Regions from separate parts of the Mesorhizobium sp. RIZ17 genome, predicted to be linked through region 2. Evidence: predicted binding sites of a transcription regulator. Region 2 holds the regulator's gene; each other region holds the start of a gene.
What was found. Region 2 encodes LexA, which represses DNA repair genes until DNA is damaged. Its sites were predicted from a motif close to TGTTCNNNNTGTGTTCNG; they were not measured.
Positions count from the first base shown of each region.

Region 1: the regulator LexA is predicted to act here: its motif matches at 2,928-2,945, upstream of recA (recombinase RecA).
Region 3: the regulator LexA is predicted to act here: its motif matches at 4,998-5,015, upstream of WDX12_RS21790 (ATP-dependent helicase).
Region 4: the regulator LexA is predicted to act here: its motif matches at 4,834-4,851, upstream of parE (DNA topoisomerase IV subunit B).

Region 1 is NZ_CP147861.1:5,964,724-5,972,075, reverse strand. Features, by position in the region: gene WDX12_RS29100 (GFA family protein) at 1-111, opposite strand, end outside; gene WDX12_RS29095 (TfoX/Sxy family protein) at 200-523, shown strand; gene WDX12_RS29090 (pseudouridine-5'-phosphate glycosidase) at 729-1,646, opposite strand; gene WDX12_RS29085 (carbohydrate kinase family protein) at 1,686-2,624, opposite strand; gene recA (recombinase RecA) at 3,003-4,100, shown strand; gene alaS (alanine--tRNA ligase) at 4,466-7,135, shown strand; gene WDX12_RS29070 (demethoxyubiquinone hydroxylase family protein) at 7,147-7,352, opposite strand, start outside.
Region 2 is NZ_CP147861.1:5,619,242-5,626,593, forward strand. Features, by position in the region: gene WDX12_RS27365 (AMP-binding protein) at 1-1,467, shown strand, start outside; gene kynU (kynureninase) at 1,483-2,730, opposite strand; gene lexA (transcriptional repressor LexA) at 3,187-3,921, shown strand; gene WDX12_RS27380 (ComEC/Rec2 family competence protein) at 3,962-6,421, opposite strand; gene gltX (glutamate--tRNA ligase) at 6,524-7,352, shown strand, end outside.
Region 3 is NZ_CP147861.1:4,553,881-4,561,232, forward strand. Features, by position in the region: gene WDX12_RS21770 (GGDEF domain-containing protein) at 15-800, shown strand; gene WDX12_RS21775 (hypothetical protein) at 981-1,400, opposite strand; gene WDX12_RS21780 (sterol desaturase family protein) at 1,582-2,397, shown strand; gene WDX12_RS21785 (DUF982 domain-containing protein) at 2,458-2,760, opposite strand; gene WDX12_RS21790 (ATP-dependent helicase) at 2,902-4,983, opposite strand; gene WDX12_RS21795 (hypothetical protein) at 5,090-5,257, opposite strand; gene WDX12_RS21800 (hypothetical protein) at 5,392-5,565, shown strand; gene WDX12_RS21805 (LysR substrate-binding domain-containing protein) at 5,825-6,793, opposite strand; gene WDX12_RS21810 (hypothetical protein) at 6,906-7,352, shown strand, end outside.
Region 4 is NZ_CP147861.1:6,113,783-6,121,134, forward strand. Features, by position in the region: gene WDX12_RS29775 (CpaF family protein) at 1-768, opposite strand, end outside; gene WDX12_RS29780 (AAA family ATPase) at 765-1,979, opposite strand; gene WDX12_RS29785 (hypothetical protein) at 1,993-2,268, opposite strand; gene WDX12_RS29790 (type II and III secretion system protein family protein) at 2,273-3,712, opposite strand; gene cpaB (Flp pilus assembly protein CpaB) at 3,742-4,662, opposite strand; gene parE (DNA topoisomerase IV subunit B) at 4,917-6,971, shown strand; gene WDX12_RS29805 (FUSC family protein) at 7,014-7,352, shown strand, end outside.

The DNA.
Region 1 (7,352 bases), 350 kb from region 2:
CTGCTTGCGGCAGATCGAGCAGTAGCAGAGCATGAACGGCACCGGCGTGTGGCTTTCCACCTCGAAGCGGACGGCGCCACAGCGGCAGGAGCCTTTGAGCAGGACGGGCATGGCGGATCTCCGTTTTTTGATCTCAACCTGTCAGCATGCTCTTGGTTGCGGCGAGGACAAGGCCCATGCCGGATGAGATGATTGCTGCATGGATAATGCCCGCCTTGAGGAATTGTTCGAAAGCCTGGGGCCGATCAGCATCCGCAAGCTGTTCGGCGGCAAGGGCATCTATTGCGACGGCGTCATCGTCGCGGTCGTCGTGCGCGGCGAATTGCTGCTCAAGGCGGACGAGGAGAGCGCGCCTGATTTCGAGGCCGCCGGGTGCAAGCAATGGACTTATACAGGCTCGCGGCACGGCAAGCTGATCGCAATGCCCTATTGGAGCATTCCCGACGAGGCTTTCGACGATCCCGACGAGATGACGTTGTGGGCGCGGCGCGCTTATGAAGCGGGGCGAAGGGCGGGGAAGTGATTGGTCCGCTGTTGAAACACTATGAAGGTCATGTCGAGGCCGCCCCCTCATCCGGCCGCTTCGCGGCCACCTTCTCCCCGCTGGGGAGAAGAGGTTGGCGCAGGCGCCGGCCGGTCCTCTCCCCTTGGGGAGAGGTCGGAATGCCCCGAATTGCTCTTCGCAATTCGGCCTTGGCAATCCGGGTGAGGGGGCTTCGCCGCGTGCCCTACAGCGCCTCCGCGATCTCCGCCGCCAGCCGCGCGTTGTTCTCGACCAGGGCGATGTTGGTTTTCAGGCTGCGGCCGCCGGAGAGTTCCAGGATCTTCGACAAGAGGAAGGGCGTCACCGCCTTGCCGGTGACGTTGAGCGCCTCGGCGGCCTGTTGCGCGGCCTGGATGTAGCCATCCATCTCGGCGGCCGGGATCTCGTCATTTTGCGGCACCGGATTGGCGACCAGGATGCCGCCGCTTAGGCCGAGCGCCTGACGCGTGCGGTAGAAATGCGCGATGTCCTCAGGCGCATTGAGCGTCAGCGGCGCGCGGAAGGGCGACTGGCGCGACCAGAAGGCGGGCATGGTCTCGCAGCCATGGCCGATCACCGGCACGCCGCGCGTCTCCATCACTTCCAGCGTCTTTTCGATGTCGAGGATCGCCTTGGCGCCGGCCGAGACGACGATGACCGGCGTGCGCGCCAGCTCGTCGAGATCGGCCGAGATGTCGAAGCTTTTTTCCGCGCCCTTGTGGACGCCGCCGATACCGCCGGTGGCGAAGACTTTTATGCCAGCCATGTGCGCGGCGATCATGGTGGCGGCAACCGTGGTGCCGCCGGTGCGCTTTTGAGCGACGGCGAAGCCGATATCGGCGCGCGACAGCTTCATGGCGTCGCCGGTCATGGCGAGCGATTCGCGCTCGCCGTCGGACAGGCCGATCTTGATGCGGCCATCGACCACGGCGATCGTCGCCGGCACCGCGCCGCCGTCGATGATGATCTGCTCGACCCTGGCTGCCATCGCACCATTATCGGGGTAGGGCATGCCGTGGGTGATGATGGTGCTTTCCAGCGCCACCACGGGCCGGCCGGCGGCAAGCGCCTCGGCCACGGGCGGGTGGATGTCGACGAAGGGGCGGGCGGTTTCGGGCGTCACGGCTGTCTCCGGTCAGGAGGAAGTGGATGTCTGGTGGCCCTATGCCACCTCCCGCGCCTCCGGCACAAGGGCAAGCGCTTGGCCGAAGTTGGCGTTCGTGAAGGACGGCACGGCCTGAGGGCTCTCGATGGCCAGCATCGCCGCCGCAAGGCCTTCACGCAGTGCCGCGCGCAGCGGCAGGCCGCGCAACAGGGCGGCGACCGTCGCGCCGGTCAGGGCATCGCCGGCGCCGGTCACGTCGGCAACCTTGCGTGGCGCGGGCGGATCGATCTCAAAGATGCCGCTGTCGTCGAAGCCCAGCACCGGAGCGCTGCCGGAGGTCACAACGCCGGCGTTCAGCCCGGCCTGCCTGAGCCGGCGGACAAGGAGTTCGCCGGATGGCTCGGCATCGACAAGCGCGGCGGCTTCTCGGCTGTTCATGAAAAGCAGCGACAGCTGGTCGAGCAGCGGCGTCAGGCGCACGACCTTGGCCGGCGAGACGGCGATGGCGAAGACCGGCCGGCCGTCGGCCAGTGCCATCAGGCGTTCGAGAGCGGCCGTCGGCAGGTTGGCGTCGCACAGGATGGCGTCTGCCGCGGCGATCGCCTCGCGGACCTTGGAGCGCCTTATCTGCTTGGGGAAGGCGAGGTCGTAGAGCGCCATGTCGGCCAGCCCGACGATCAATTCGCCCTCGGGGTCGATCAGCGCCGTGTAGCTCGGCGTCGTGCGGTCGAGGAACACCACCGAGAGGTCCGTTATTCCGGCGTTGTCGATCGCCGAGGCGACTGTGTCCGCCGCCGCGTCGCCGCCGCGCACCGAAATCAGCGAGGCCGACACGCCGCGCTTCACCACGCTGCGCAACGCGTTGAAAACCACGCCGCCGACGTCCTCGCGCATCATGCCGGGGTTGGAGGCGGCCGGCACATAAGTGCCCGAGACCTGGCCGCGCCGGTCGATATGGGCGCCGCCCAGCGCCAGGATATTTGGGGATGTCGGCATATTGGATCGGTGACTTCCGTTGATCGTGCGGCTGCGCACACTAGAGCGGTTCAGCGTTTCACGGAATCGCCGAACCGCTCTAGATCTTGTTTTTGCGCAATTCCGGACAGAAACCGCTACGCACTTTTCCTGGAATTGCTCTAAGTTTCCCTGGATCGCCCTGCAATCGTTCGCGATTCGGACGGCCGGATACGAGATCTCTTCTGGACCAGCGGTTCCGGTTTGTACCAGCCCTGGTGAGACAAAAATAGAACAAATCCAGATATTGATTGTTTTTCAGTTGGTTGTATCCCCTTGCCAAATGAGAACAAAAAAGGTACAAACCGACAAGGATCACGGATTGTCCGGCCTTCATTGACGACCAAGGGGTGATGTATCATGGCTCAGAATACTTTGCGGCTTGTAGAGGATAAGGCAGTGGACAAATCAAAAGCTCTGGACGCGGCGCTGTCGCAGATCGAGCGCGCCTTCGGCAAGGGCTCGATCATGCGGCTCGGCGCCAACGAGCAGGCGGTCGAGATCGAAACCGTGCCGACCGGCTCGCTCGGCCTCGATATCGCGCTCGGCGTCGGCGGCCTGCCGCGCGGCCGCATCGTCGAAATCTACGGGCCGGAAAGCTCGGGCAAGACCACGCTGGCGCTGCACACGGTCGCCGAAGCGCAGAAGAAGGGCGGCATCTGCGCCTTCGTCGATGCCGAGCATGCGCTCGATCCGGTCTATGCCCGCAAGCTCGGCGTTGACCTGGAGAACCTCCTGATCTCGCAGCCCGATACCGGCGAACAGGCGCTGGAGATCTGCGACACGCTGGTGCGTTCGGGCGCCATCGACGTTCTGGTCATCGACTCGGTCGCGGCACTGACGCCGCGCGCCGAAATCGAAGGCGAGATGGGCGATGCGCTACCTGGCCTGCAGGCCCGCCTGATGAGCCAGGCGCTGCGCAAGCTGACCGCCTCGATCTCGCGCTCCAACACCATGGTCATCTTCATCAACCAGATCCGCATGAAGATCGGCGTCATGTTCGGCTCGCCCGAGACGACCACGGGCGGCAACGCGCTGAAATTCTACGCTTCGGTGCGCCTCGACATCCGCCGCATCGGCTCGGTCAAGGACCGCGACGAGGTCGTCGGCAACCAGACCCGCGTCAAGGTGGTCAAGAATAAGCTGGCCCCGCCCTTCAAGGTGGTCGAGTTCGACATCATGTATGGCGAGGGCGTGTCCAAGACCGGCGAGCTCGTCGATCTCGGCGTCAAGGCCGGCGTGGTCGAGAAGTCGGGCGCCTGGTTCTCCTACAATTCGCAGCGTCTCGGCCAGGGGCGCGAGAACGCCAAGCTGTTCCTGCGCGACAATCCCGACACGGCGCGCGAGATCGAGATGGCGCTCAGGCAGAATGCCGGGCTGATCGCTGAGAAATTCCTCGAAAATGGTGGCTCCGAAGGCGGGGACGACGGTTTCGAGGACGAAGCCGGCGCCATGTAACGCGACGGTCGGAGTTTGGCCATAATCCTGTTATATTCGTATATGCTTATGTAATTGAGTTCTGGTATTGCGTCCCGAACCGCCGGCCCTCGCGCCGGCGGTTTGCGTTTGCGGGCGGTGCTGCCGCTCGCCGGTTTATTGGCCCAAAGCGCCTCGCGCTGCAATGAATTCAGGCGATGCGCTTTGGTCTTTGTTTATGCATGTCGTTTTCCCAAAGCTGCTGCGCACTTTTGGGCGACGTGCCTGTGTCCGTGTTTCTGGACAGGGTGCGGAGCTATCGCTAAAAGGCCAATCTATCTTCTGAAACATGAAAGCCCATCAGCCGCCGGCAGCGCCGGCGGTTCTTGCGAAAAAGGCAGTATGCAATGAGTGGCGTGAACGACATCCGGTCGACATTCCTCGACTACTTCCGCAAGGAGGGCCATGAGATCGTCGCCTCCAGCCCGCTGGTGCCGCGCAACGATCCGACGTTGATGTTCACCAACGCCGGCATGGTGCAGTTCAAGAACGTCTTCACCGGCCTGGAGAAGCGTCCCTATTCGCGGGCGTCCACCGCCCAAAAGAGCGTGCGCGCCGGCGGCAAGCACAACGACCTCGACAATGTCGGCTATACCGCGCGCCATCTCACCTTCTTCGAGATGCTCGGCAATTTCTCGTTCGGCGACTATTTCAAGGAGCGCGCGATTGAGCTTGCCTGGAACCTGATCACCAAGGGTTTCGGCCTCAAGAAGGACAAGCTGCTCGTCACTGTCTATCACACCGACGACGAAGCGGCGGGCTTTTGGAAGAAGATCGCCGGCTTTTCCGACGACCGCATCATCCGGATCCCGACCTCGGACAATTTCTGGGCGATGGGCGACACCGGCCCATGCGGCCCGTGCTCTGAAATCTTCATCGACCGCGGCGAGCATATCTGGGGCGGACCGCCCGGCAGCCCGGAAGAAGATGGCGACCGGTTCCTGGAATTCTGGAACCTGGTGTTCATGCAGTATGAGCAGGTTACCAAGGAAGAACGCATCGACCTGCCGCGTCCTTCGATCGACACCGGCATGGGCCTGGAGCGAATGGCCTCCATCCTGCAGGGCGTCGAAAGCGTCTTCGAGACCGACCTGTTCAGGCATCTGATCGACGCGGCGTCCTCGGCGCTCGGCCAGGGTCCGAACCAGGAGAACGTCGCGTCTTATCGCGTCATGGCGGATCACCTGCGCTCGTCCTCCTTCCTGGTGGCCGACGGCGTGCTGCCGTCCAACGAAGGCCGCGGCTATGTGCTGCGCCGCATCATGCGCCGCGCCATGCGCCATGCGCAGCTGCTTGGCGCGAAGGAGCCGCTGATGTGGCAGCTGGTGCCGGCGCTGGTGCGCGAGATGGGCCAGGCCTATCCCGAGCTGGTGCGCGGCGAGGCGCTGATCACCGAGACGCTGAAGCTCGAGGAAACGCGCTTCCGCAAGACGCTGGTGCGTGGCCTCGGCTTGCTTTCGGACGCGACGGAAACGCTGCATGCCGGCGACATGCTCGATGGCGAGACGGCCTTCAAGCTCTACGACACCTATGGCTTCCCGCTCGACCTGACGCAGGATGCGCTGCGCCAGCGTAGCATCTCGGTCGATCTCGCCGGCTTCACCGACGCGATGGAGCGGCAGAAGGCCGAGGCGCGCGCGCATTGGGCGGGCTCGGGCGAGGCCGCGACCGAGACGGTGTGGTTCTCGGTGCGCGAGAAGACCGGTGCCACCGAATTCCTCGGCTATGAGACGGAGGAGGCGGAAGGCATCGTCCAGGCCCTGGTCAAGGACGGCAAGACCATCGACAGCGCCACCCAGGGCGATGCGGTCGCCGTGGTCGTCAACCAGACGCCGTTCTATGGCGAATCCGGCGGCCAGATGGGCGACACCGGGGTGATCTCCGGCGAGGGTTTTTCGATTGAGGTCTCGGATACGCAGAAGAAGGCCGACGGTCTGTTCGTGCATCTCGGCAAGGTGGCTAAAGGCACGGTCAAGACGGGTGCTGCCGTCGAGCTCAAGGTCGATCATGCCCGCCGCTCGAGGCTGCGCGCCAACCATTCCGCGACGCATCTCATCCACGAGGCGCTGCGCGAGGTGCTGGGCACCCATGTGGCGCAGAAAGGCTCGCTGGTCGCGCCGGAGCGGCTGCGCTTCGACATCTCGCACAACAAGCCGATTTCGGCCGATGAGCTCGAGGAGGTCGAGCGCATGGCCAACGAGATCGTCGTGCAGAACAGCCCGGTGACGACGCGGCTGATGTCGGTCGACGACGCGATCGCCGAGGGCGCCATGGCGCTGTTCGGCGAAAAATACGGCGATGAGGTGCGCGTCGTGTCGATGGGCACCGGCCTGCACGGCGCCAAGGCCAATCGTCCTTATTCCGTCGAGCTTTGCGGCGGCACGCATGTGAAGTCGACCGGCGATATCGGCCTGGTGCGCATCCTGTCGGACGGCGCGGTGGCGGCCGGCGTGCGCCGCATCGAGGCGCTGACCGGCGAGGCGGCGCGCAAGCATCTCGACGAGCAGGACAGGCGGCTGAAAGCCGCGGCGGCGACCCTGAAAATTGCGCCGGCTGACGTGCCGGCTCGCGTCGAAACATTGCTTGAGGAACGCAAGAAGCTTGAGAAGGAATTGAGCGAAGCGCGCAAGAAGCTGGCGCTGGGTGGCGGCTCGGCCGCTGCCGATGCCCCGGCCGCCAACGAGACCATCGCCGGCGTCGGCTTTCTCGGCAAGGCAGTCAGCGGTGTCGCGCCGAAGGACCTGAAGCCACTGGCCGATGCCGGCAAGAAGACGCTCGGCTCCGGTGTGGTCGTCTTCGTCGGCGCCGGCGAGGACAACAAGGCAAGCGTGGTCGTCGGCGTCACCGACGACCTGACCGGCCGCTTCAGCGCCGTCGATCTCGTGCGCGTCGCGTCCGCCGCGCTTGGCGGGCAGGGCGGCGGCGGCCGGCCCGACATGGCGCAGGCCGGCGGCCCCGACGCCTCCAAGGCCAATGATGCGATCGCGGCGGTAAAGGCGGCGCTGGAAGCGGCGTAGCCCTGAGGAAATCAGGAAAGCTTTGCCGCTTTCAGGGCGTGCGCCATTCTGACGGAGTCGCCCCACGTGGATAGCCAGATGAGGCAATCCGTGGCGATGGCAATCGCCACGCGCAGGAGTTTCAGCAGTAAGCCCGGTGCTTGCAACTGCTGCTCGGCGTGATGGAGATGAGCCAGCTCTTCCTCGCGGATCGACAGGATAACGGCGTGGAGTTCGC
Region 2 (7,352 bases):
CGCACCGCGCTCATCGGCAATGGCCGCCGCCGCACCTATAAGGAATTGTCCGACTGGACGAGCCGCCTGGCGCATGCGCTGGTCGAAAACTATGGCGTGAGGCCGGGCAACCGGGTGCTTATCCGTTCGGCGAACAATCCCGCCATGGTTGCCTGCTGGCTGGCCGCCACCAAGGTCGGCGCCGTCGTCGTCAACACGATGCCGATGCTGCGCGCCGGCGAACTTGGCAAAATCGTCGACAAGGCCGAGATCGGCATCGCGCTTTGCGACACGCGGCTGATGGACGAGATGACGGCCTGCGCCAAGGAGAGCGCCTTCCTCAAGCAGGTCATCGGCTTCGACGGCACCGCCAACCATGACGCGGAGCTCGATCGCGCCGCGCTCGACAAGCCCGTGACCTTCAAGGCTGTCGACACCGGCTGCGACGACGTGGCGTTGCTTGGCTTCACTTCAGGCACGACCGGCGTGCCGAAGGCGACCATGCATTTCCACCGCGACCTGATGATCATCGCCGACGCCTACGCCCGCGAGATCCTCCAGGTGACGCCCGACGACGTCTTTGTCGGTTCCCCTCCATTGGCCTTTACCTTCGGCCTTGGCGGGCTTGCCATTTTCCCGCTCCGCTTCGGCGCGGCGGCGACATTGCTGGAGCAGGCGACGCCGCCCAACATGATCCACATCATCGAGACCTACAGGGCGACCATCTCCTTCACGGCGCCGACGGCCTACAGGGCGATGCTCAAGGCCATGGACGAAGGCGCTGACCTGTCTTCGCTGCGCGTCGCCGTGTCTGCCGGCGAAACGTTGCCCGCTCCCGTCTTCGAAGAGTGGACGCGAAAGACCGGCAAGCCGATTCTGGACGGCATCGGCGCCACCGAGATGCTGCATATCTTCATCTCCAATCGCTTCGACGACATGAAGCCCGCATCGACCGGCAAGCCGGTGGGCGGCTACGAGGCGCGCATCGTCGACGAGGAGATGCGCGAGTTGCCGCATGGCGCGACGGGAAGGCTGGCGGTGCGTGGGCCGACAGGCTGCCGCTACATGGCCGACGATCGCCAGAAGGACTATGTGCGGGATGGCTGGAACCTGACGGGCGACACCTTCGTGCAGGACGAAGACGGCTTCTTCCATTTCGCCGCCCGCTCCGATGACATGATCGTCAGCGCCGGCTACAACATTGCCGGGCCGGAAGTCGAGGCCGCGCTACTGTCGCATCCGGATGTCGCGGAATGCGCCGTCATCGGCGCCGAGGACGCCGAACGCGGCCAGATCGTCGAGGCGCATGTCGTGCTGGCGCCGGGCGCGGCGCCGGATGCCGCGACGGTCAAGCGTCTGCGGGATCACGTCAAGGCAACGATCGCGCCCTACAAATACCCGCGCTCGGTGAAGTTCATCGCCGCCTTGCCCAAGACCCAGACCGGCAAGATCCAGCGCTTCCGCCTGCGCGCCGAAAAGCCCCATTGAGCGAGAAAGCCCGATTCAGGTGACGGCCTCCTTGACCGCGAAGCGCGCTTCCCGCCAGACGCCGGTGCGCAGGATGTCTTCCAGCACTTCGACGGCCTCCCAGACATCCCGATAGCCGACATAGAGCGGTGTGAAGCCGAAGCGGATGGTGTATGGCGCGCGGAAATCGCCGATCACGCCGCGCTCGATCAGGGCGCGCATCACCTGGTAACCGTGCGGATGGGCGAACGACACCTGGCTGCCACGCTCGGCGCCATCGCGCGGGCTTTCCAGTTCGAGGCCGAAGGCGCCGCATCGGGCTTCGACAAGCCGGATGAACAAGTCCGTCAGGGCGATGCTTTTGTCGCGCACGGCATTCATGTCGACCTTGTCCCAGAGGTCCAGCGCGCCCTTCAGCGCCCGCATCGACAGCACCGGCTGTGTTCCGCACAGGAACCGGCGGATGCCCGTGCCGATGGCGTAGCCCTGCTCGAACGCGAAAGGCCGGGCGTGCCCCCACCAGCCGCTGAGCGGCTGGCGAATGTCACCGTGGTGGCGGTTCGCGGCGTAGATGAAGGCGGGCGCGCCCGGGCCGCCATTGAGGTATTTATAAGTGCAGCCGACAGCGAAATCGGCACTGAAACCATCAAGATCCACCGGCAACGCGCCTGCCGTATGGCAGAGGTCCCAGACGATCAGCGCGCCGGCTTCGTGGGCCTTGCGCGTCAAGGCCGCCATGTCGCGCAACCGGCCGGACTTGTAGTTGACGTGGTTGACCAGGATGACCGCGACTTGGCTGTCGATCAGCTCCTCGATCGTCGGGGCGTCGACACCTTCGAGCCGCAGCACCGTACCAGGACGCGTGGAGGCCACGCCCTCCGCCATGTAGAGATCGGTCGGAAAACTGTCGCCCTCGGCAACGATCACGGATCGGTCGGGCCGCATCGCCAGCGCCGCATGCAGGACCTTGTAGATGTTGATCGAGGTCGTATCGCAAACGACGGTCTGTCCGGCCGCCGCGCCGATCAGCCGCCCGAGCCGGTCGCCCAGTTCGACCGGCATTTGGAACCAGCCCGCGGTATTCCAGGCGCGGATAAGATCATGCGCCCATTCGCGCGTTGCCGCTTTCTCGATCTCGTCGAAAACCTCGGAGGACGCCGCACCCAGCGAGTTGCCGTCGAGATAGATCACCCCTTCCGGCAGGATGAAGCGATCGCGCAGGGCGCGCAGCGGATCCGCGGCATCCATCGCCTCGACTTCAGCACGGCCAGGAATTCCCCTCATCGCGTTACCGCCTCCATCTCGACCCAGCGCCGCTCGCAAATCGCCAGACGGCCAACGGCGGTTGTCTCACCCCAGTCGGCGTCGGGGCAAGAACCTTTCGTCCTGTGTTAGCTGGTCCATAGACCGCGAGAACAGTGAACCGGCAAATCGCCGAAGTTGGCATTTTGGGTTCGTTTCGTTCACGGTGCAGCATGCGCAAAGGGTGGTCCACGCGGTCCGACCCGCGCTTTCGTGATGGCGCTGCCTGCTGTTTCAACTTAGGCAGTGCTGCAAAATCGAACGGAATCAATGCCACCGCCCTACTGGCGGCGGCTGGCGTCCTCGAATGCAACATTGTTTCGGCAGCCTTAAGAAATTCATTAAACTTTAAACGGTTGCGGAACACAACTGGAACAGATAGTGTTTGTTCTGGGTTTGTTTTTCCGATTCTGGTTTCAGAACCCGTGGGGGCCGCCAATGCTGACGCGCAAACAACATGAACTCCTGATGTTCATCCATGAACGCCTGAAGGAGAGCGGGATTCCTCCATCCTTCGACGAGATGAAGGAGGCGCTGGACCTTGCCTCGAAGTCCGGCATCCACCGGTTGATCACGGCGCTGGAAGAGCGCGGCTTCATTCGCCGGCTGCCGAACCGGGCGCGCGCCCTCGAAGTCTTGCGCCTGCCCGACTCGATCGCGCCTGGCCTGAATGCCGCGAAGAAGTTCTCGCCAAGCGTCATCCAGGGCGGCCAAGGCAATCTCAACCGCCAGGTCAAGCCGGCAGCGCCTTCGCGCACGCCGACACCCAGCAATGACGACGACGCTGTTTCGGCCGTATCCATTCCGGTGATGGGCCGCATTGCCGCCGGCGTGCCGATCGACGCCATCCAGCACCAGACGCACTCGATCTCGGTGCCGCCGGACATGATCATGGGCGGCGAGCACTATGCGCTGGAGGTCAAGGGCGACTCGATGATAGAGGCCGGTATCTTCGACGGCGACACCGTCATCATCCGCAACGCCAATACGGCAAGCCCGGGCGAGATCGTGGTGGCGCTGGTCGACGACGAGGAAGCGACCTTGAAGCGGTTTCGCCGCAAGGGTGCCTCGATCGCGCTCGAGGCCGCCAACCCGGCCTATGAGACCCGGATCTTTGGACCGGATCGGGTCAAGGTTCAGGGCAAGCTCGTCGGACTTATCCGTCGCTACTGAGCAGGACCGCGCGGCGGTCTTCGCCGGAAATGCGTGACATCTATTCTGTCGGCTGCGGCGCGGCCGCCGGCTTTTCCGGTCGTTGATAGGGCGGCAGCCCCCTCGCCTCGCGTGTGTATTTCCGCTGCTCGTGCCAGGGACGATATGGCTCGTCGACCGCGTAGCGAACGGTTGGCCGGGCGGTCGCCGATTGCGGATCGAAGAAGATAGCGGCGCTGCCGTCGTGAGCCAGCTGCCGCTTGGTGACGACGAGCACGCGCGGATCGCGGCATGGGTTGTAGGCCGTTGCATCGTTGATGACGATGAGATCTGCGAACCCGCAGGCCGGTCGGGCGCTGCCGCGGTTCTCGGCAAGCGCGACGATGGCGCCGGAAGGATGCCGGCCGATGCAGAGGTCTCCGGTGCAGTAGAAGGGCGAGCCAGGCGGCAGGTCGACGGGATCGGCGATGTCGAGGGCGTCCTTGGCGAAGGTCTCCGGCGGCACGATATCCTCGGCTTTCAGCGCTCGTTTCCAGTTGTCGGTGGTGAACTCGTTGGAGCGCGCGCGGTTGATCGCAAGCTCACCGCCTCCGATCGGCATCGCCACCAGACGCGCGTCCTCCGAGACAAGCACATCCGGCGTGCGGACATGCGGAATGGCCAGCAGCGCCGCGAGCGCGAAGGGCACCGCGGCAAGCCTGAGCCACGTGGTCGCCATCGTTGCGATGACCAGCGCGACCGTCGCCAGCAGCACCGACTGGATCGAGATCAGCCCGACGGCGTCGACCGGTGAGCGCTCGGATATCCACGCCGAAATGGCGATCATCGCCGTCAGGCCCTTGCCCATGACAAAGAGGAAGGGACCGTCGAAGCCGAAGGGCATGGCGAGCGCGCTCAACACGGCGAACGGCATGACGATCAGCGAAACGATCGGCATGACCGCCAGATTGGCCAGCAGGCTGAGCGGCGACACGCGCTGAAAATGCCAGATCGCAAACAGCAACGTCGCGCTGCCTGCGATGAGCGACGTTATGGCGGCGCCGCCCACGCCAACCGCCAGTTTTTGCGATACGAACCCGAGAAACGAACGCCTTGCCGGCGGCGCTGTCGTTTTGCCGGCGCGATAGTCGGCAAAGCCGGCATAGGCGCCGACAAGCGCAGCGGTGGCGGCGAAGGACATCTGGAAGCTCGGGCCGACCACTTCGTGCGGCGAGACCAGGATGACGGCGATGGCAGAGATCGCCAGGTTGCGCATGGTCAGCGCCGCGCGGTCGAAAAGCACGGCGACCAGCATCACGGCCAGCATGATGAAGCTTCGCTCGGCCGCGACCACGATGCCGGAGATCACGAGGTAGGCGGCAATCGAGGCCAGCGCGATTGCAGCGGCATATTTCTTCACCGGTCGGCGTGACGAGAAATCCGGAAACAGCGCGAAGGTGCCGCGCAAAAGGACCATGATCGTGCCCGCGACAAGTGCCATGTGCAGGCCGGAGATCGAGATGATGTGGTAGATGCCGGTGCGCCGCATCGACTCGTTGATCGCTTCCGGAATGCCGGCGCGCACGCCGACGATCAGCGCCGCCGCGATCTCGCCTTCGGACCCGCCGATGGCGCTCCTGATATGGTCGGCAATGCCTTCGCGCGCGTTTTCGACAGCCGATGCGACGCGCGCTCCGAATGGCGCTTCTGCCGGGGCAATCAGCTTTGGATCGCCCAGGAAAAAGCCGCTGCCGCCGATGCCGGCAAAGTAGCTGTCGAAGGAAAAGTCATAGCTGTCCGGCCGAACCGGGCCTGTCGGCGGCAGCAGCTTGGCATAGCCGGTCAGCATCGACCCGGCGATCATCTCTGGCGGGATCCTGCGTGCCGACAGCCTGACGCGGTCCGGCGCATAGCGCAGCTTGGGATGCTCCGTGGAAATCAGATCGATTGTCAGCCGGATGCGGCCGTTGGCCATCGCCTCGGCGGTGACGAGGCGCCCCGTCAGCCGTGTCTGGATTTCGGAACCCAGCATCGGGGTCGCCATCCGCCAGGTCTCCACCTTGGCCGCGAGAAAGCCCAAGGCGCAGAAAAACGCCGCCACGAAGACAAGGTGTGTTCTGTGCCGGGAACGCGAAACCGCCGCGCAGACAGCCATCAGGGCCACCGCCGCGAGCGGCCTGTAGAGATCGGGCTCAGTGTTCAGCGAGAAGTAGTAGATGACACCAGCGGCCAGGAACACCGGCACCAGCAGGAAGCCAATGCCGCGGTCGAGCTCGGTGGCCGCCGCGGTGCCGATGCTTCGGTGGAGTGCGGGAAGCGAGGCGCGGCCAAGCTGTTTGCGGATCCGGCCGATGGTGGCTGTTGTTGGCGGGACCGGCTGTATTGCACCGTCACCGGGCGGCAGCAACACGGCTGGTGCGCGCGGCTCCGGAAGCGAAACCGGCGCTGTCTCTTCGGGTGTGGCATGGGCAAACATCAGGCGTTCGCTGACGCCAGCTGTCGTTCCCCCGCTCTCCTTCGCGCCCCGGCCACGTCCAGCCATCGGGTCTGCCCCTTGCGCCCCAGACCGCCTATGCTACATGAACGCCGGTCGCGTGGAAGTCTGCGCGACACATGCATTTTTCAGTGCTTCTTCGAGAGTTCCATGTCCGACAAGGTCGTCACCCGCTTTGCCCCCTCGCCCACAGGCTACCTGCACATCGGCGGGGCGCGCACGGCGCTGTTCAACTGGCTCTATGCCAGGCACACCGGCGGCACGATGCTGCTGCGCATCGAGGATACCGATCGCGAGCGCTCCACCGAAGCCGCCACGGCCGCCATTCTCGACGGGCTGACCTGGCTTGGCCTCTCCTGGGACGGCGACGCCGTCTCGCAGTTCCAGCGCGCGCCGCGTCATCGCGAGGTGGCCGAGGAACTCGTGCGCATGGGCAAGGCCTATTACGCCTATGAGACGCCGGCCGAGCTCGAGGCAATGCGCGAGGCGGCCCGCGCCAAGGGCCTGCCGCCGCGTTACAACGGCCAGTGGCGCGACCGTGACCCGTCCGAGGCGCCGGCAGGCGTCAAGGGTGCGATCCGCATCAAGGCGCCGACCGAAGGTGTGACGATCGTCAACGACCGCGTGCAGGGCGAAGTGCGCTTCCCGAACAAGGATCTCGACGACTTCATCATCCTGCGTTCCGACGGCGTCCCGACCTACATGCATGCCGTCGTCGTCGACGATCACGACATGGGCATCACCCACATTATCCGCGGCGACGATCACCTGACCAATGCCGCGCGCCAGACGGTGATCTACAACGCCATGGGCTGGGACGTGCCGTCGATGTCGCACATCCCGCTGATCCACGGCGCCGACGGCGCCAAGCTGTCGAAGCGGCACGGCGCCCTCGGCGTCGAGGCCTATCGCGCCATGGGCTATCTGCCCGAGGCTTTGCTCAACTATCTGGCCAGGCTCGGCTGGAGCCATGGCGACG
Region 3 (7,352 bases), 1.1 Mb from region 2:
ACGGGAGCAACGGCATGCGCATCGATTTGTCCCCGACAAGTTGGGGCAGGGTCGTGGTGGTCACCGCCGCCGGCACCGCCTTTTTCATCGCCGCCGCCTTCTTCGTCGATTCCTTCAATTTCCCCTCGCTGTCGCCGCAGGCGCTGCTGTGGGCGCAACTCACGGACCTGTTCCTGCCGCTCATCCTTGGCGGCTCCTTCCTGTTCTTCCTGATGTGGAAGATGCGCCAGCTTGCCATCACGCAGAAGGAACTCAGCGTCATTGCCGCGACCGACAGCCTGACGGCGGTCTTCAACCGCGGCGCCTTCTCGATGCTGGTCGAGGCCTATCTCGATCGGGCGCGCGGCCAGACGGTCGCCGATGCCGGCGCGCTGCTGATCGTCGATGCCGATCACTTCAAGTCGATCAATGACCGCCTCGGTCACGATTGCGGCGACCAGGCGCTCAGGTTGATCGCCGCGACGATCAAGGGGCAACTGCACGGCGCCGACATTGTCGGACGCATCGGCGGCGAGGAATTCGCGGTCTTCCTGCCCGGCGCCGACGCCGCGCGCTCCTTTCTGGTCGCCGAATCCATCAGGCGCCGCATCCGCGAGGCCGAGTTTGCACCCGGCGGGCGGCCCTGGCCGCTTTCCGTGAGCATCGGCGGCACCGCCTTCAGCGGCCCGACCACCTACCATGACATGTTCCAGGTCGCCGACCGCCATCTCTACAGGGCCAAGTCGAATGGCCGCGACCAGGTGAGCTTCGAGAGCCCGCGCGGCGGACCGGCGGGCGACGCCGCTGGCACGGTCCACTAAAGCGCGTCGCCCTGAAACGGATTCAGGCGACGCGCTTTAGGTCATTTTTTTGATGCATGTCGTTGCCGCAAAACCGAGGTCACTTTTGCGCGACATGCATTAATCAATTCCAGGAAAGGTGTGATCCGCTTAGGCTCGGCGACTTCGCCGTAGCCGTCCTCGCGGCCTTGGAAGCCAGGGTCAACGGTGGCTGCGGTTGAGCAGCGGCCTGTGCTGGCGGATCAACTGGCGCTCGACATCGAGATAGGGCCTGATCAGGCCCGCCGCGGTCGGGGTCGGTTCCGGCCGATGCACCACCGCGGTCAGCATGCCGTGTTCGGTGAGCACGTTCAGCCACTTCAGCGCTTCCCATTTGGGCGTCGCGCCACCACGACCGGCCAGGCTACGGTTGATATAGCCGGGATAGGAAAGCAGGCGCTTGCCCGCCGAGGCACCGCAGGTGCCGATCCTGACCGGCTTGCCCCCTGTGGTGATCCAGGCATAGACGGCCTCGCCGAGTTCGCACACCTTGGGGTCGGTTATCGTCACGCGGATCGACGATCTGTCCCGGCTGAGCCGCATTTCGGCTGCCGGCTTGAAACGCTCGCGATCGAGAAACATCCAGCCTCCTTGCCGCGCGTCCGCACTGACATGGGGAACGCGAACGGTCCGTGCGGTGTTTCACGCAGCGGTCGAAAAGTTTCACAGGATGTCGCGGCGCCGCGCATGCCTGCCGTCAACGGTCCGTTCATCCTTTGACGGCTAGTGTCGGCGGCTGACCTCAGCCGATCCGCGAGCGACCGTGTTCAATCTTATCGACTTCAAGGCGGTGCTGGTCATCGCCCTCATCTTCATCCCGCTCGAGCAGCTCCTGCCGCTGCATGCCGAGCAATCGGCGACGCGCCGGCATTGGCTGAACGACGTTTTCTACCTGCTCTTCAACGGCATCGTCATCAAGCTCGGCATGTTGCTGGTGGTCGGCGCGGAGATGCTCCTGGCGGAGCGTTTCGTTCCCGAAGCGCTCACCGCCGCCATCCAGTCGCAGCCTTTATGGCTGCAGGCGATCGAGGCTCTGCTCATCGCCGATATCGGCTTCTACCTTGCCCATCGCGCTTTCCATGCGGTGCCGTTCCTGTGGCGCTTTCACGCCATTCACCACTCGATCGAGGAGATGGACTGGCTGGCCGCGCACCGCGTGCACCCGGTGGACCAGATACTGACCAAGTCGGCTTCGTTCCTGCCGCTGTTCACGCTGGGTTTTTCCGGCGAAGCGGTTCTCATCTACGTGCTGATCTATCACTGGCAGTCGGTGTTCATCCATTCCAACACACGCATCAAGTTCGGGCCGCTGAAATGGCTGATTGCCTCACCGCAGTTCCATCACTGGCACCATGCCAACGAACGCCAGGCCCATGACAAGAATTTCGCCGGACAGTTGCCCGTTCTCGACCTGATCGGGGGCACCTTGTTCATGCCGCAACGAATGCCGGAAAAATACGGTGTCGACGAGCCGGTGCCGCAACTCTACCACCAGCAGCTCGTCTATCCCTTCGTCGCCACGGCCGAACCGGCCGCGCCGATCGTCGAGGCCGCGCCCGCCGCCGCCAAGCCGGACTGACGGCCCGGAAAAGCCCGCCAGGGCGGGCCTTTCCGGGAGGGTCGTCCTTTGCCGTAAAATTCAGGCGGCGAAGCCGCCATATCCGCGCGCCACCGGCTTGACCGAGACGACCGGCAGCTCCGAGGGCCAAAGCACGCCGGCCGTCACCGCGAAGGTGATCAGCGCATCGCGCGCGGCCTCGGCCGAGATTTCCCCATTGCGCGCGGCCTCGCAGGCCTTCACCGCGGCGCCGTAGCTGAGGCGGCGGCGCGACGGCGGAAACTCGATCAGGAAGTCATGCATGTCGAACAGCGAGGCGATCATGCGCTTGTGGCCGGCGCCGACGCTCAGCGCGACCGGTGTGAAGAACGTCCTGTCGTGCATTCGGACCTCGTCTATTGGCAGTGGAAGCGGCGGAGCTGCCGCCTCCGGTCTAGGGGAGGGACGCCCCACAACGCGGCTTGCGGCGACAGGTTCCGCGCGTGCCGATTTTTCCGTATTGGACTTGATCCGCCGGGCAGGCGGCTATTTCCACATCCCGCGCATGCGGGCGCCGAGATCGACCTTGACGCCCGGCTTCTGGCGCGGGTCGTCCTTGAGCGCGGCGCTCGCCCAGGACGACTGCTCGAAGGCCGAAAGCATCGAGGCCGGGATGAAGCGGGTGCGCGAGGCATAGACATGGCGGTCGCCGCGCGCCGGCTGGTTGTGCGGATAAAAACGCTGCGGCACGACGAGATGCAGGCTGTCCTTGGCCCTGGTCATCGCCACGTAGAGCAGGCGTCGCTCCTCCTCGATATCCTCCTTGGTGCCGACGCCGAGATCGGCCGGGATGCAACCGTCGACGGTGTTGAGCACGAAGACGTTCTTCCACTCCTGGCCCTTGGCCGAATGGATGGTCGACAGGATGAGGTAATCCTCGTCGCGATGCGGCGGGCCGGCCTGATCGCTGGTGGCGTCGGGCGGATCGAGCGTCAGCTCGGTCAGGAAGCGCTCGCGCGACGGATAGGTCGACGCGATCTGTTCGAGCTGTATGAGGTCGGCGCGGCGCGTGATCGCGTCCTCATGGATGCGTTCCATATGCGGCTCGTACCAGAGCCTGATCCGCTCGAGGTCGGCCGGCCATTTGGCGCCGGCGCGCAGCCCGCTATAGATGTCGAGGAACACCGGCCAGGCTTCCGCGGTGCGTTGCGGCGGGCGGAAGCGAGCAAGGCCCAGCGTCTCGTCCAGCGACGTCGCCATCGCGTCCACGATCTGCGAGGCGGCGGATGGGCCGATCCCCGGCATGAGCTGCAGGACGCGAAAACCGGCGACGCGGTCGCGCGGGTTCTCGGCGAAGCGCAGCATCGCCAGCATGTCCTTCACATGCGCGGCGTCGAGGAATTTCAAGCCGCCGAACTTGACGAAGGGGATGTTGCGGCGCGTCAGCTCGACCTCCAGCGGTCCGCTGTGGCTTGAGGTGCGGAACAGCACCGCCTGCGCCTTCAGCGCCGTGCCGGCCTCGCGCTCAGCCAGGATTGCCTGGCAGACATAGTTGGCCTGCTCGGCCTCGTCGCGCACACTCACGAGCTGCGGCTTGTGTGATGACCGGCGCTCGGTCCACAGGTTCTTGGTGAAGCGCTCGCTGGCCTCGCCGATGACCTTGTTGGCGGCGGCCAGGATCGTCTCGGTCGAGCGGTAATTGCGCTCCAGCATGACGATCTCCGCGCCCTGCGCGAACTGCTTCGGGAAATCGAGGATGTTGCGCACTTCCGCCGCGCGGAAGGAATAGATCGACTGCGCGTCGTCGCCCACGACGGTCAAGCCGACGCCGTCGGGCTTCAGCGCCAAAAGGATCGAGGCCTGCAGCCGGTTGGTGTCCTGGTATTCGTCGACCAGCACGTGGTCGAAACGGCTGCCGAGGTGGGAGGCGATCTCCGGTTCCGACGCCATCTGCGCCCAGTAGAGCAGGAGGTCGTCGTAATCGAGCACGTTCTGCGCCTGCTTGGCCTCGACATAGGCTGCGAACAGCTCCTTCAGCTGGTCCGCCCATGCCGCGCACCATGGGAAGGCTGCGCCCAGCACTTCGCCGAGCGGCGCCTGCGCATTCACTGCCCGCGAATAGATCTGCAGGCATGTGCCTTTCGTGGGAAAGCGGCTTTCGGTCTTGGAAAAGCCCAGCTCGTGCCGGGCAAGGTTTATCAGGTCGGCGGAATCCTCGCGGTCATGGATGGTGAAGGCCGGATCGAGGCCGATCTGCTCTGCATAGTCGCGTAAGAGTCGCGCGCCGATACCGTGGAACGTGCCGGCCCAGGCGAGCGCGTCGGCGATGATTGCCGCGTCGCGCCCCAGAACCTCGCCGGCGATGCGCTCGACGCGCTTGGCCATCTCGGCAGCGGCGCGGCGTGAGAAGGTCATCAGCAGGATGCGGCGCGGATCGGCGCCCTTGACGACGAGATGGGCGACGCGATGCGCCAGCGTGTTGGTCTTGCCGGAGCCTGCGCCGGCGATCACCAGCAGCGGCGTGGTCACCTTGCCGTCGCCATGCACCACCGCCAGCCGCTGCTCGTCGTTCAGCCGGGCAAGATAGGCGGGCGTTTCAAAGGACGAATCACGAGCGGCGATGTTCATCGCCCATCAAGCATCGTTTCCGCTTTGTTCGCAATACAGCTGATCTTGCCCTGGTGCTCGTGATCGGTGAAAGCCGGCGAGATAGTTGACCTCCCCACGGCTAAAACTACCGCCTCGGCTCCACTCCCATCGCCGCCGACTGGCGCCGCAAATTGCGTCTCTCGTCGCCCGGCATGTCCAGCGGCGCCACATCGCCGGGCACCTCGTCGATAATCCTCACGGCGACACGATAGGCGGTGTAGGCGAACAGACCTGTAAGCAGCAGGCGTATCATGATCGTCTCCTCGTACGGTTCGGTGGGTTCAACCGAACTCACGCCGGTTGGTTCCCCACCCCACGCAACCAAACTGTAGCCGCTTCGTTGCCTTTGAGATCTTGAGATCAAGGAGCGAACGAGAGGAGGTCGTTATGATGAAACTTCCTGCGCTGCTGACTCTTGCGGCAGGGCTCGCGGTCTCTGCCTGCGACAACAGCGTACCGCCCACCAAGGCGCCCGCCGATCAGAACCCGCAGGTCGATAAGAATCCGGTGCCGAAATCGACCTCCGGCGGCGACCAGCCGGGCACGCCGCCACAGCAATAGCGACGTTACAGGTCTGGTGGATTGTCGTCGGCTGAACGAAGAAGGCCGGCGCTGCTTGGGAGGAAGCTCGATAGCGCCGGCCAAGCGGGAAAGTCAGGCCCGCCGCACAATAGAAGATAGCTGAGTCTCGCCCTTGCGTCATGGTGCGATCGCGCTAGCCGGCTACGCAACTGCGGAAAATCACCGGAAAATCCTGAGATTCTGCAAAGCCCGCTGCGGTGGGTGTCCGTCGGTTCAGCGTTGATGGAGGAGTAACCCCTCACGCCATGGCCGAGCGCCGCACCGGGACGTTGGCGATCTCCAGGTCCAACTGGCGCTGCGTCAGCGCCGCCTCGGCCATGATCCACTGCTTGAACAGCTCCACCTTGCGGGCGCCGAGCGCCTTGATGGGGCTGACGAAATACCAGCCGGCCGTGTTGGGGTGGTGGACGGCGAAGGGCGCCACCAGCCGTTCGGCACGGATGTCGCTTGCCATGTAGGCACGGTTCGCGACGGCAAAGCCCATGCCCGCATTGGCCGCCTCGTAGGACATCATGCAGGAATCGAAATAGACGCTCCTGGTTTCGCCGAGCACGAAGCTCGCGCCGGCAAAGCCCAGCCAAGACTGCCAGTTCTGCGTGCACGTGTCGGAGTGAAGCAGCGTGAAATAGCGCAGATCCTCCGGCGTCACCTTCGACAGCGGTTTGTCGCCCAGCACGTCGTGAAACAATTTGCGGCTGCACACCGGCGTCAAATCCTCCCTGAACAGGAGTTCGGCGGTGAGGCCGGGGAAATTGCCATCGCCATAGCGGATCTCGAGATCGTATTCCGAAGTCGAGAATTCATGCGTGGCATAGGAAGTCGACACTCGCATCTCGATGTCCGGATACTGGCGCTGGAAGGAAGACATCCGCGGAAACAGCCAGCGCGCGGCAAAGGTCGGCAGCACGCAGATCCGAAGCACATGCGCCTGCGACTGGCCGGTGGCCTCCATGCTGGCCGCCACGATCCGCTCCAGCGCCTCGCGCACGCGCGCCACATAGGTCTCGCCCTCCGGCGTCAGCGACACTGCATTGCCGCCGCGCTCGAAGATCTTGAAGCGCAACTGATCCTCCAGGCTCTTCACGCGCTGGCTGACGGCGGAAGCGGTGATGAATTGCTCTTCACCGGCGCGCGTGAAATTCCTGTGCCTCGCGGCGCTCTCCACGATTTTCAGCGAGTTGAGGTTGACCTGACTGAGCAGACGCACGGGCTTTCGACCTTAAGCTGCGCTTACGCTACCATCAGCATTCCTAAATTTACAGGGGTAGGCGTTTAAATGACTGCTAACCAAGTGTTGCCCCCACCTTGGAGAAAGTAGAATGAACGCCCATACAATTCCCGAACTGCGTTGCGCAATGAGCCGCGAGGCCATCATTGGTCATGAGACCTCCTGGAAAGTGTCGGGTTTCGGCGTCGCCCAGTATCGTCACGGTTACGACCCCGCTCTGCTTGCCGCCATCGAGGAAGCCGCCCTGAAGCTGAAGGCCAGCCATGCCGTGCACAAGCACCTCGACCTTACCTTCATCACCGGCGCCGACCGCTATATCCCGGAGATCAAGGAGCTCTTGCATGACAAGCTGCGTCTGGAAAGGCTGTCCGACATGATGGGCACCAAGCTCGAGCCGTATCCGCTGTCGATCGTCGGCTCGACCGTCACCTTCATGAATCCCAAAGACGGCGCGGTCGAATGGCATTGCGATGGCGTTCCGGTGACGGAGCTCATTCCGCTGTCGATCAGCGACCCGCTCATCGGCGGTCACCTTGAA
Region 4 (7,352 bases), 490 kb from region 2:
CGTGCCGGTGCCGCCGGAGATGATCGTGGTCTTGCGGGCATGCACCGCCGCCGCCAGCACTTCGGCCATGTTCTGGGTGATGGCGCCGAATTCGACCAGCTTGTGCAGGCCGAGCTTGTTCTTGGAGAATTTGCGGATCGACACCAGCGGCCCATCGACGCCGACCGGGCGGATCGCGGCGTTGAAGCGCGAACCGTCGAGCATGCGGGCGTCGACCATCGGCTGTGATTCATCGACGCGGCGGCCGACCGCCGCGACGATTTTATTAATGATTCGAAGCAGATGCGCCTCATCCTTGAACGGGATGTGGACCTGCTGCAGCTTGCCGCGCTTTTCAACGAAGCAATTCTCGTGGCCGTTGATCAGGATATCGTTGATCTCGGGGTCCTTGAGCAGCGGCTCCAGCGGGCCGAGGCCGACCATCTCGTCGACGATGTCGTCGACGAGCGCGTCAAGTTCGGCGTTGTTGATCGCCATCCGCTCATTGCGCGTCTTCTCGGAGACGAATTCATGCACCTGACGGCGCATTTCATCCTTGGGCAGCCGCTCCAGCGCCACGAGGTTGATCTCTTCGAGCAGCATGCGATGGATGCGCACGCGCGCATCGAGCACCTTGTTGGCGCTTTTTGCGGGCGTGGCTTCAGGCTTCGGCGGCGCCGGCTTGCGGGTCGTCGGGATGATGACCGCATTGTGCGTGACGGGCGCGGGTTCCGGCGCACGCTGCGGACGGACGTCGCGACTCTGCAGGTTGGAAAAGCGGCTGTTCATCCTGCTTTCCTCTTCAGCAAGCCCTTGCCCAGGCCGAACAGCGACTTCGACTTGGCCATGGTCTGGACGGCCTCTTCCGGAAGGATGATCTTCTTCAGGTCGTTGACGACATTGGCGTTGGGGTCGATGGCGTGCAGCGGCACACCGCGGTCGACCGCCTCGCGCACCAGCCGGTAATTGTTGGAGATGCCGCCAACGAAATGCTCGCCGAGTATCTCCTGGACGTCGGCCTGCTTGATGCCGCTGTCGAACATCTTCTGCTCGAAGCGGTTGACGATGACGTTCGGCTTCACTTCCTTGCCGGCGGTCTCATAGACGGCCTGGATGAGACGCTGCGTATGGCGCAGGCAGGGCACCGTCATCTCGGCGACGATATAGAGCTTGTTGGAACCCAGCAGCACCGTCTCGGTCCAGGGGAACCACGTGCGCGGCAAGTCGATGACGACATTGTCGAAATAGGCCGCCACGAGGTCGAGCATGCGCACCACGACATCGGTCTTGAACGAACGCATGTCGGACGGGCGCGTGGGAGCGGCAAGCACGCACAGCCCGCTTGCATGCTTGGACAGCATCACGTCAAGCAACTGCCGGTCGAGGCGCTCCGGCTGGTTCTCGATTTCCGTGATGTCGAAGCGCGGTTCCAGGTCGAGATATTCGGCGCAGGCGCCTTGCTGGAAATTGAGGTCGACGACGCATGTCGAGGCGCCGCGCGTCACCGAATGATGCAGCTGGAAGGCCGTCTGCAGGGCGAGCGTGGTGGTGCCGACGCCACCGGCGGCCGGCATGAAGGTGTAGATGTGCGATTCGGTGTTCTCTTCCCGCCCCGGCCCTTGCAGCGCACGGATGACGGAACGCACCAGGTCGGCCGTCGTAATCGGCTTGACCAGGAAATCGGCCACCTTGAGCTGCACCAGGATGCGCACCGCCGCCGCATTGAATTCCTGGGTGACGACGACCACCGGAACGCTGCCTTCCAGCCGCCGCATGACGCGCTGCAGCGACTCGATCTCTTCGAGCTTCGCCGCATCCATGTCGACGATGACGGTGCCGAAATCCGCCTCAACGGCCTCGCCGCGCAGCTCATTGACGCTCTTTTCCACCGTCAAAAGCTCGATCACCTCGGAAGCGGCGAAGGCCGTCCGCGTGTCCTGCACAAACACTTTGTCGGTGGAAACGAGCAGGATCTTCTTGGTCTTGCTACCAGATGCCATCGTCGTCAGCCCATCAGTTCGATGTCGTTGATGATGATGTCACCGGCGCCGGCCCGGAGCCGGCTTTCGCACCGACGGCAGCGCTTTCGGAACCCGGGCGCTGGGCCGGCACCAGGAGTTTTGTGTTCTGCACGCCGTATTTCCAGGGATCGACCATCTGCATGGCGGTGTTGGACGCCTGCGCGTTGCCGGCCGCCAGTGTCACCCCTTCGGCGCGAATGTAGTCGTCGCTGGTGCAACCGCCGGCGAAGCCGGCCAGCAGCAGAGCGATGCAAACGGGGATGCGCATGGCCTTAGTCCTTTGGCAGGTCGAGGAAGTGGCCGGACGTGGTGGCGGCCACCGGCCGGGCGGCGCTGCCGTCCGCCAGAGCCATCGGACGCTTCGACGCCGAGGCGTCCACTTCCTCGGTGTTGTTCAGGAAATAGTCGGCGGGACTTGCCGGCTGGGTGCCGTCGGTCGGCTCGACCATCTTCTTCGAGGGATCGACCGGCTTGACCAGGTAAGGCGTGACGATGATGACCAGGTCGGTCTCGCGCCGCTGATAGGATTTCGAGGAAAACAGCGGACCGAGCACCGGCAGCTTGCCGATCCCCGGCACCCGCGATGTCGTGATGTCGTTCTGCGACTGCAGGAGGCCGGCGATCATGAAGCTCTGGCCGTTCTTGAGGTCAATCGATGTCCTGGCGCGGCGCACGATGAAGGCCGGAATGGAAATGCCGCTGCTGACCTGGATGGAAGCGGACGGGTCGATCGAGGACACTTCCGGCGCGATGTCGAGGCTCACCAGCCCGTCCTTCAGCACCGTCGGCGTGAAGTCCAGGCCGACGCCGTACTTCTTGTAGGTGACGCTGATCTTGCCATTGTCCTCGGAGACCGGGATCGGGAATTCGCCGCCGGCAAGGAAGCTCGCCGTCTGGCCCGAACGCGCAATCAGGTTCGGTTCCGCAAGCCGCCGCGCCAGGCCGCGTTCCTCCAGCGCCTTGATGGCGATATCGATCGAAACGCCGTTCGACAAAAGGCTGCCGATGATCTCACCGGTTCCGGCCCCCGTCACGCTCCCCCCGTCCGGGTTCAGCACGACTTTGCGATTGCCGATGCCATAGGCGAAATTGGCGGAGTATTTGGCGCCGAGGTCCTGGCCGGCCTGACGGTTGATCTCGACGAAGCGGACGTTGAGCTGCACCTGCTGCGAGGACGAGATGTTGACCGAGTTGATGACCTCCTCATTGCCGGAAAAGCGCGACGCGATCTTGCTGGCCTTGTCGGCGGCGACCGCATCGTCGGCCTCGCCCGACAGCACGACGCGGCCGTTCGCCGAACCGACCTTGATCTTGGCGTCGGGCACGCTGGCGCGGATGGTGCTGGCCAGCTGGTCGGTATCCAGCGTCACCTCGATGTCGATGGTGCCGACAAGCTGTTTGTTCTGGTCGAAGAGCGCAATGCCGGTGGTGCCCAGATTGTTGCCGAGCACGTAGAAGGACTTGTCGGTCAGCGGATTGACGTTGGCGATCTCAGGATCGCCGATGACGATCTGGTAGAAGGCGGCGCTCGTCATGATCGTCTTGGGCTTGCCCTTGGCAACCTTGATCGAGGCGTTCTTGTTCGCCGAGACATAGACGATTTCATTGTCCGCCCTTGCCGGCCCGGTGACGCCAAGCATTGCCGCCGCCAGCGCTATCGCGCCGAGAAGACGCCATCCCCCGGTCGTCCGAAATGCATCAAACCCGAACATCTTGCCCCGTCCCCGCCGGTCCCCACCGGCTATTGCTGCAGTTCCTGCGGCGGTTCCCGTGAAGGAACCTTGTATTCCTCGACCTTGTCGCCGCGCGTCACGATCACCGTCTTGAATTTCGGCTTGTCCTCATCCTTCGTCATCGCGTTGACGAGCGAGGCGGCGCTCGCCTGCGCGTTTGCGGCAACCGACCCTCCGAAGGAGGAGATGGTCGTAAGCCCGCCTTTGCTGGCGCTGGCGTCGGCCGCGGAACGCAAGGACAGCGACAAGGAGCCGACGGTGCGAGCGAGCGCCACTTTCTGCGCCCCTTCATTGGTCACCTCGAGGGTCACGGAATTGGCGACCTGCGGCTCGGTCTTGCGTTCGTCGGCGCCCTGTCCGACCGAAAGCACCTTGGCGTCGGACACGACGATCTCGGACGTAACGGTCGAGCCGGCGGCGCCCTGCGCATTCTTGGACACTTCCTGGATATCCCCTGCGTCGCGCGTCAGCACGACGTCGACGCGGTCTCCCGGCGTGATGAAGCCGCCGACGCCGGCGATCTCATCGGTACGGATGGTGACGGCCCGCATTCCCGGCGACAGCATGTTGGAAAGGGTGGCGCGGCCGTTTGGCCCCGACAGCTTGGCGAGCAGCACCGGTTCGTTGACCTCGATCGGCGACAGCACCACCCGGCTGCCGTCCGCAAGCAGTTTGTCGATGGTCGGGAAAGCGCCCTGCGGCAGGGAATCTTGCGGCCACGGAATCTCGGCGAGCTGCGGCCGTCCGAGCTCCATGCCGTAGCGCAGCGGCGCTTGAGCCACCACGATGGTCTTGAACTCGACCTTGGGTTGCTGCGGGGCTTCGACCGTGACGACCTTGACCTCGGGCTGAGCCTTCGCCTGGCTCTTGACCCAGAAATCCGCCGCAAAGATCGAGATCGCGCCGAAAACGGCGGCGATGCCGATCATGGGTATGGCCCTGCCCCTCACAACGAAACCCCTGACGCCCGTGGTCTTTTGTTGGTTGGGCCTCACGCTAGGCATTAATGTTAAAGAATAAGGAACACCGGGCCTCACGGACCGCCCTATTTCGGCCGGCTTGGTTATCGAATGGTTTTGGAATAAGAGACAGTTTGATCCCTGAACGGAACAGGAACTCGTTCGCCCGTCAAAAGCGTGGCAGTATCGAGACGTGATTCGCATTACCGGACGCTAGGCCCAGCATGGACGACAGCAACGACCTCTTCGGCAAGATGGAAAAGCCGGCACAGCCGGTGCGCGCGCCCTCGCGCCCGGCCGATCCGCTGGTTCAGGCCGCGAAGCGCTCGACCGCCGCCCGTGATGGCAGCGAGGGCTACAGCGCCGCCGACATCGAGGTTCTGGAAGGGCTGGAACCGGTACGCCGCCGTCCGGGCATGTATATCGGCGGCACCGACGACAAGGCGATGCATCACCTGTTCGCCGAGGTCATCGACAATTCGATGGACGAGGCGGTGGCCGGTCACGCCACTTTCATCGACGTCGAGCTTTCCGCCGACGGCTTCCTGACCGTCACCGACAACGGCCGCGGCATCCCGGTCGATCCGCATCCGAAATTCAAGAAGCCGGCGCTCGAAGTCATCATGACGACGCTGCATTCGGGCGGCAAGTTCGACTCCAAGGTCTACGAGACTTCCGGCGGCTTGCACGGCGTCGGCGTTTCGGTCGTCAACGCGCTGTCCGACCACCTCGAGGTCGAGGTCGCGCGGGGTCGTCAGCTCTACCGCCAGCGTTTTTCCCGCGGCGTCCCGGTCAGCGGTCTTGAGCATCTCGGCGAGGTCCACAATCGCCGCGGCACCAGGACCCGCTTCCATCCCGACGAGCAGATTTTCGGCAAGGGCGCCGCCTTCGAACCGGCGCGGCTTTACCGCATGACGCGCTCGAAGGCCTATCTGTTCGGCGGCGTCGAGATCCGCTGGACCTGCGATCCGTCGCTGATCAAGGACAAGGACCAGACGCCGGCCAAGGCCGAGTTCCATTTCCCAGGCGGCCTGAAGGACTATCTCAAGGCGACGCTCGGCGACGAATTCCAGGTCACGCGCGAGGTCTTCGCCGGCAAAGGCGACAAGCAGGGCGGCCACGGTTCGCTCGAATGGGCGGTGACCTGGTTCGGCGGCGACGGTTTCCTCAACTCCTATTGCAACACCATTCCGACCCCAGAAGGCGGCACGCATGAGGCCGGCTTCCGCAATGTACTGACGCGCGGGCTGCGCGCTTATGCCGACCTGATCGGCAACAAGCGCGCCTCGATCATCACCACCGACGACGTGATGATCTCGGCCGCCGGCATGCTGTCGGTGTTCATCCGCGAGCCGGAATTCGTCGGCCAGACCAAGGACAGGCTGGCGACGATCGAGGCGATGCGCATCGTCGAAAACGCCCTTCGCGACCCGTTCGACCACTGGCTGGCCGACAATCCGCAGGAAGCCTCGAAGCTTCTGGAGTGGGTCATCGCGCGCGCCGATGAGCGCGTGCGCCGCCGCCAGGAAAAGGAAGTCTCGCGCAAGAGCGCGGTGCGCAAGCTGCGCCTTCCGGGCAAGCTCGCCGACTGCACGCAGAACGCCGCCGCCGGCGCCGAGATCTTCATCGTCGAGGGTGACTCGGCCGGCGGCTCGGCCAAGCAGGCGCGCGACCGCGCCAGCCAGGCGGTGCTGCCGCTGCGCGGCAAGATCCTCAACGTCGCCTCCGCCGGCAACGACAAGCTCGCCGCCAACCAGCAGATTTCCGACCTGATCCAGGCGCTCGGTTGCGGCACGCGCTCGAAATACCGCGACGAGGACCTGCGCTACGACCGCGTGATCATCATGACCGACGCCGACGTCGACGGCGCGCACATCGCTTCGCTGTTGATCACCTTCTTCTATCAGGAGATGCCGAACCTGATCCGCGGCGGCCATCTCTACATGGCCGTGCCGCCGCTCTATTCGATCAGGCAGGGCGGCAAGGTCGGCTACGCCCGCGACGACGCGCACAAGGACGAATTGCTGCGCACCGAGTTCACCGGGCGCGGCAAGGTCGAGATCGGCCGCTTCAAGGGCCTGGGCGAGATGATGGCCTCGCAGCTCAAGGAGACCACGATGGATCCGAGGAAACGCACGCTTCTGAGGGTCGATGTGATCGACGCCGAGCAGGCCACCAAGGATGCCGTCGACGCGCTGATGGGCACCAAGCCCGAGGCGCGCTTCCGCTTCATCCAGGAACGTGCCGAATTCGCCGAGGCGGACGTGCTGGATATCTGATCGCCTGCTGGTCCATAACAGTCTCCGGCACGGAGAACCGATGTGACCTGGACGCGGTTGAAAGAGCTTGTCGAGACGCCGCTGAGCGGCCTGACGCAGCCGACCCGTTCGGACTGGATTTTTGCCCTGCGCACGGTTTCGGCCGGACTGATCGCGCTGCTTGTCGCCTACGCGCTGAAGCTCGACCATCCGCAATGGGCGATGATGACGGTGTTCATCGTCGCGCAACCAGTCGCCGGCATGGTGCTGGCAAAGGGCTTCTACCGGCTGCTCGGCACTCTGGCCGGCGGCTTGGCCGCGGTCGGCATCACATTCCTGTCCGGCGCCAATCCCTGGGTGCTGGTCACTATCCTGGCGCTCTGGATCGGCATCTGCACGCTT